DNA from 2 places in the Acidicapsa acidisoli genome. Region 2 is predicted to be linked to the other one. Evidence: riboswitches for the same ligand, from Rfam matches in the RefSeq annotation. Region 2 holds a riboswitch; the other holds the start of a gene.
What was found. Region 2 has a riboswitch for cobalamin ahead of OHL23_RS24035 (TonB-dependent receptor). Riboswitches for the same ligand answer to the same signal wherever they lie in the genome.

Region 1: it holds a riboswitch for cobalamin, as region 2 does, so the genes downstream of both, OHL23_RS04030 (ribonucleoside-diphosphate reductase subunit alpha) here and OHL23_RS24035 (TonB-dependent receptor) in region 2, are expected to answer to the same signal.

Annotation. Positions count from the first base shown of each region.
Region 1 covers NZ_JAGSYI010000001.1:1,001,460-1,004,856, forward strand. Annotated here, with positions in the region: gene OHL23_RS04030 (ribonucleoside-diphosphate reductase subunit alpha) at 1-1,892, opposite strand, end outside; cobalamin riboswitch at 2,042-2,256, opposite strand; gene OHL23_RS04035 (RNA polymerase sigma factor) at 2,464-3,021, shown strand; gene OHL23_RS04040 (hypothetical protein) at 3,011-3,397, shown strand.
Region 2 covers NZ_JAGSYI010000004.1:499,051-502,447, reverse strand. Annotated here, with positions in the region: gene OHL23_RS24040 (S53 family peptidase) at 1-895, opposite strand, end outside; cobalamin riboswitch at 1,282-1,491, shown strand; gene OHL23_RS24035 (TonB-dependent receptor) at 1,524-3,397, shown strand, end outside.

The DNA.
Region 1 (3,397 bases), on a different contig from region 2:
TAGCATCCGACAATCGATGCAATAGTCGCCGTCGGTGCAATCGCGATCAGCAGCGAGTTGCGCAGGCCGACCGTCTTCATCCGTTCGCGCAGAGTCTCCCAACGCGCCGTGTCACGCGGCGTAATGCCCCACAGGTCGAACTGGAACTCGCCCCTGGAAGCGCGAGTCTCTTGAAACGCAGCGTGAGGACCATTCTTTTCAGCCAGATCGCACGACGCAGAGAGCGCGTGGAAGTAAATCTCTTCCTGAATCTTGGCGGAAAGCTCACGCGCTTCCGGCGAATCGAAGGCCCAGCGAAGCTGGAAGAAGACATCCTGCAGTCCCATCACGCCAAGCCCAACCGGACGCCAGCGCGAATTCGACACTGCAGCCTGCGAAACGGGGTAGTAATTGATATCGATAACCCGATCCAGCATCGGAACGGCATGGCGAACCGTCGCCGCGAGCTTGTCAAAATCAAACTTACCGTCCGTCAGGTGACGGCCAAGATTGATCGAGCCAAGGTTGCAGACGGCCGTCTCCTGATGCGAAGTGACCTCGGTGATCTCCGTGCATAGATTCGAGAGATGCACCGTGTTCCCCGGCTCGCCCGTCTGGTTGCACTTCACGTTGCAGGCGTCCTTGAAGACCATCCACCCATTGCCTGTTTCCGCCAGCGTCCGCATCATCCGCGCGTACAGATCGCGGGCCTTGATCTGGCGTTTGTAGAGCTTCTGGGTTTCCGCTTCGATGTACGCCTTTTCGAATGCCTCGCCGTAAAGATCCGTCAGGGTCGGCACATCCTTGGGGTCGAAGAGCGACCACATCCCGTCTTCATCGGCGCGACGCATGAACAGGTCCGGAATCCAGTTCGCAAGATTCAGATTGTAGGTCCGTCGCGCCTGATCGCCAGTGTTGTCGCGCATTTCGAGGAATGACTCGACATCGGCATGCCACGGCTCAAGATAGACGCAGCACGCTCCCTTGCGCTTGCCGCCCTGGTTGACGGCGGCGACCGAAGCATCCAATGTGCGCAGCCACGGCACGATGCCGTTCGACAATCCATTGGTCGCGCGAATCAGCGACCCCTCGCTGCGAATGCGATGAAAGGCCAGACCAATACCGCCCGAGAACTTCGACAGCAATGCAATTTGCTTGTAGGCGTCGTAGATCGAGTCCAGCGAGTCCAACGGCGAGTCGATCAGGTAGCAGCTCGACATTTGACTATGTTTGGTGCCGCTGTTGAACAGCGTCGGCGAACTCGGCAGGTAATCGTGCGAGGCCAGCAAGTTGTAGAAATCGACGGCCTCATTCACCCGCGTCGAAAGCCCGGCTGCCACGCGCATGAAGAAGTACTGCGGAGTCTCCGTGACCAGACGCGTAATCGGATGCCGCAGCAGATAGCGGTCGTACACCGTGCGCAGGCCGAAGTATTCAAAACGGTCCGAAAAGCGGTCATCGATGGCAGAGTTGAGCTTGCGGGCATTCGCCTGCACAAAGGCTGCGGCATCGGCAGAGACCACGCCCTCGCGGTTGCCGATCTCGATCGACTGCGAAAACGAATAAATATTCTGGCCAGCAACTTCCTTCGCAATGGTCGCAAGCAGCAAACGCGCAGCCAGGCGCGAGTACTCCGGCTCCTCGGCGATCAGCGAAGCCGCGGTCTGGATTGAAATGGAGTCAAGCTCCCGCGTGCTTGCGCCGTCAAAGAGGCCGCCGATGGTCTTGCTGGCTACGCGGATGGGATCGACATGGGGCAAGCCATGACAGCAGCGCTCGACGGCGCGGACAATCTTGTTGACGTCCACGGGTTCGAGACCGCCATTCCGCTTTCTGACTTGCATCTGAGGCGCGGCTTCGGCGAGCGGAAAATTCGGGTCGAGGTCCGTCAGTGTGGACTGAATTGTGGCCATAGGAATGGTCCTTTCGAAAGCCTTGTCGGCTGAGGTGAAGCGAATCTTGAGCCGGGAGGGTTCGAGACCGGAAAACAAGGGTGTCCTGAAAAAACGACAGCCCACATCACCCGGCCATCCCCTCGGAGGCGTGTGCATGTGCCATGCCCTATCGGACATGTCTTTCGGCAGGTCTTCGGACTTGCAGGCTACCTATTTGCTCCAGCTTCCCAGTCTTGAGAACGTCCACGGCTGGACAGTTGCTCGACCAGTGCTTGTATTGGAGCGTTCGTTCCTGCTTACCGCTGCGGGGCAGTTCCGGCATTTAACCGGATTCCCTTTCAGGTGAACCGCACGATTCACCACCGAAAGCAGAATCGACTATATCGTGAGCCTGAACGCGGGTCAACATCTATATGTTGTGGTTAATGTGGAAATAGTGACCATAGTCATGCGGCACCAGGGTCGTATGAATTCAGGAATCAGGCTTCGAAACATCTCCCAGCGCAGCTCTTGAAACATCTTTCTCAAAAAAAGCGTAAGGCTCTGCATCCCGCCCCGAGGAATTTTGCGGATTAGAGAGTAGAAGCACATGAGGAAGCTGTTGAACTGGCAGGCCCAATCCAATCTCGAGTTCGAGCAACTCGTCGAGGAGCACCAGTCGATGGTTTTCTCGCTGGCATGGCGCATGACGGGAGATCGCGGATTGGCCGAGGAGCTGGCCCAGGATGTGCTGCTCGAATTGGACCGCAATCTCCACAAGCTTTGCTCGGCCCAGCACGTCCGCTTCTGGCTGCGGCAGGTGACCGTACACCGTTCCGCGGATGCATTGCGCCGGAAGCAGACTAAGGCCGCAAGTCTGGGTACCGATTTGTGGGTAGAACTGGAGGAGCGGCACGTGCTCGTGGAGCCGCTGGATATGGACGACGCGTCTCCGCTGGGGCGGCGCATCGAAGAACTGCTGGCAGGTCTGCCGGAGTCGCAACGCGCGGCGCTTGTTCTCCGTTACCAGGAAGACCTGACGCCGGAAGAGATTGCAGTAACGTTGAAAGCGCCCGTGGCGACCGTAAAGAGCCAGTTACAGCGCGGCCTGAAACTGCTGCGCATGAGGGCGAGCCAGACGTTGAAGGAGTATGTCCGTGGAACATAGAGATTTGACCGAACAGGAACTCGCGGACTTCGAACGCAAGCTGCGGATCGCCTTGCAGCATCGCGATGCCCCGCCCGGAATGAAGCAGCGGGTGCTGGCAAGAGCACGCGAGCGGAGACAAGGACAGCATGGCCGCTGGTGGATGCTGCAGCGAATCGCCGCATCTGCGTTGCTGGCCGCGGTCTTCGGCGGCTTTGCGGTCTACAAACAGGTCGAAGAGCGCAATCTCGAACGGCGCAAGGGCGAGGAAGCGCGACAACAAGTGATGACGGCTTTTCGAATCACCCACCAAACACTGGAACGAGTGGGTGACCGCGTGAACGAGGGCACTGTGGCAGGTAGCCGGTCCAATTTGGGATATCAGACATTCAGGTAG
Region 2 (3,397 bases):
GGCCTCCGTCAACGAGGATGTCTTTCAGCGGAGCCTTGTAATCCGTGCCATAGAAGTATTCTGCCCAGGTGTTTATGTCGGACTGCTGGTAGGCGGATAGCTCAAAGACAGCAAGATTAGCGCCAGCCCCCTTACCTCTCGGTCCCAGCTCCGGTGCGCCATAGATCGAATTGACCTGCGACGGCGTCAGACCATTGCATCCCGGGCCACCGCCGTAACCGAACGGAAACCCTACGCCATTGTCGACTGCGTTGTATAACTGAGCCGTGGTTGGATAGGGAGCTTCACAGCTTGGAGTGGCGGGCATTGTGTGCTTCTGCGCGCGTACCGCCATGGACTGCGCGCGCACCGTATTCGAAAGGCCCACGACTCCGAGAACTCCGGAGGCCAGGCTTGCCGGCAGTTGAACCTCGGAAGCATTTGAGTAATAGATGACTCCTCTCGGATTGCGGTAGTTGCGCAGGCTGGTCTTGAATGTCGCTTCCACCATGCTGCTCGGTCCACTCACCCGCACCAGAAAAGGAGACGAAGATGTTTCCACGTCCAGGCCACTTTCCCGCAGATAGTTGGTGATTGCGGCCACCTGTGCATTGCTTGGGGCAAAACGTGAGTAGAACTCTCCCTGTCCGAGCCAGTGTTGGTAGCTCTTGCTATTCAAGTCGTAGACACTCTCTAAAAGATCGGATAGCTCTGACTCGTTGCGGGGTCTAAGGACAACCTCAACTGTCATCCGCGAACTGGTGAACTCGCCCATGACGGTGTCCGTCGTGGGTTTGATACTACCGGGAATCGCGGAAAAACCATTTTCAACCGCCGCATAGACTGTCGCTGACAGGTTCAGGGACAGCGCAAGCACTGCGAATGCAGCGCAAAGCTTTCTTGGATTACATGCCATTGTGACCTCCAGATTGTCATTCGGGACCGAGAGCCGTGCCTGATGGGACGGCGCATCAACAGATCGCGTCGAAGCGTGAGTTTTGGGAGAGGACGGTTACAGGAACATTCTGTTGGGCCGAAACCTTATGGGAACGGCAATAGACTGTCAAGCAGAAATTGTTGTCCGCGAAAGATTCTCGCCCGGGCGGCGGGGATCAGATCCTAAGCCGTTGATTCGACAATAGATTGCTCGGTAATACAAGCGGGTGCTACACTCTGCAATGTGCCCTTGCGCGGTTTCCTGAACCGAAGCTCGCAGCTTCCAATCCTGCCATGGTCACCAGATTCTACTGCCTGTCCTGCGTGTTGCGTCGTAGAGTTTTTCGACAGATGCGCGCGCCACCGATCACGGAGACTCACCAGGATGTTCGGGAAGGCGGTGAAAATCCGCCACTGCCCCGCAACTGTGAGCGCACCCGCGGGCTCATTCGTCGTTCATGAGAGCTCTCGCGGAAATCCGGCCAAGTGCCACTGGGTTTCTCCATCAAGGAGACGCCTGGGAAGGCGGTTCGGAAATGCGCAAGTCAGGATACCGGTCCTACGGTGCCAATCACCTGCTTACGTTCCGAGGGGAACGGAGGATTTTGATGTCCATTTCGAAAGATCGTTTCGCGGCGCTCACGCGGATTTTCTGCGCTGCTTTTCTTCTTCTCGCTCCCATAATCTTGCATGCCGGTGTTATTCGCGGCACGGTCACTGACACCAGCGGAGCAACGGTAACAGGCGCAACAGTGGTGCTTATCAATGGGGCCAGTTACTTGGCCAAGACCGTTTCGACTGCAGATGGAAGCTTTGAGTTTGTTACCGGCAGGAGCGGACGATTCTCGCTCACGATTACCGCTCAGGGCTTTCGCCAGGTTCAACCCGCGGCTTTCTACGCCGGGATGAACGACAACATCGAGAAAAATCTCGTGCTGGAGCCGGAGTGGGTCCACCAGGCGATTGTTGTCACCGCAACCGGAACGCCAGTGCCGCAGCAGCAGACCAGCGCAGCCACCACGGTTCTTGGCTCGCTCGACCTGGCCCTGCGCACCAACTTCACAGATGCGTTGCGCCTCATGCCAGGCACCGTCTCCACGCAGATCGGCCAGACGGGCTCGCAAGCGTCTCTGTTCATCCGCGGCGGCCCATCGGATGCGAACAAGGTTCTGCTCGATGGCGTAAGCATTGGCGATCTCGGCGGGCGTTTCGATTTCGGCCCCCTCAGCACCACCGGCATCGACAGCGTCGAGGTCTATCGCGGGCCCAATTCAAGCCTCTACGGAGCGGATGCCGCCAGCGGAGTCGTCGCCTTTACCACGCCGAAGGGAACCGGTGCTTCCCCCGTCCTGCACATGGACAGCGATGTAGGCAACTTCAACTCCTCGCGCGAACACGGCGAGGTCTCTGGCTCCCAGAAGAAGATCGATTACCTCACCGGACTTTCCTGGTTGCAGACCTCCAACGCACTGCCCAACGACGAGTTTCATGTGGCGACCGGATCGGGCAACCTAGGCTGGCAGCCTCTGGGCAGTACCCAGGTTCGTGGAACAGTCCACTACGGCTCCGATGCGACCGGGGTTCCCAACGCATGGGACTTCTATCACGTTGCCGACGACGCCACGCAGAAGGACCAGGATCTTATCGTGAGCGGCACGATCGATAACCAGACTACAGGCGACTTCCACAACTCCCTCCGCTATGGCCTCGCCCGCAAGCGCGAGCAATACAATCTCTGGCAGCCCTCCGGCCAACTCATCGAATACGCAAACAGCCCCACGTTCGGGCCTTCCTATGCGTATTTCGGGAATTCCGTCACTTTCACGGGAGCCAACGGCTACACCGCCTCCGGCCGCGCCATGCTCGACTATCCGGAACAATATCCATTCAATGAACAATTCGTCTCCAACCGCGATCAGCTCGTGTATCAGGGGGACTACCGTTTTACTCCGCACTTCATCGGGCTCATCGGCTTTCACTACGAAGATGAGCGCGGCCTCGAAAACATTCCGACCTTCGCCACCTATGAAACCACCGAGCGGACCAACTACGACTACGTGGCCTCAGTCCATGGCGACTACAAGGGACGCGCCTTCTACACACTCGGCGGCAGCCTGGAACACTACTCCCTCTTCGGCACGCAAACCTCGCCGCGCGCAAGCCTCTCGTATTACGCAGTCATGCCGCGCCACAACATCTTCAGCGGCACCAAGATTCTGACCAACTTCGGCGACGCTGTTCGCGAACCGGCCCTCACCGATCAGTTCGGCTCGCTCTACCAGTTCCTCGTCACCAACGGCTATGCGTCCGTCGCGCAGGAGCTGCATATTTCGCCGCTGGCCGCGCCTACCACCCGCACTTATGAGGGAGGTGTCGAGCAGGACTTCCTCTCGGACCGCGTAACCTTCCGCGCCACCTATTTCCACAACGAGTTTGGTAAGCAAATAGAAGGTGTCGGAGGATTGGTTCTGCCCAATTTGAT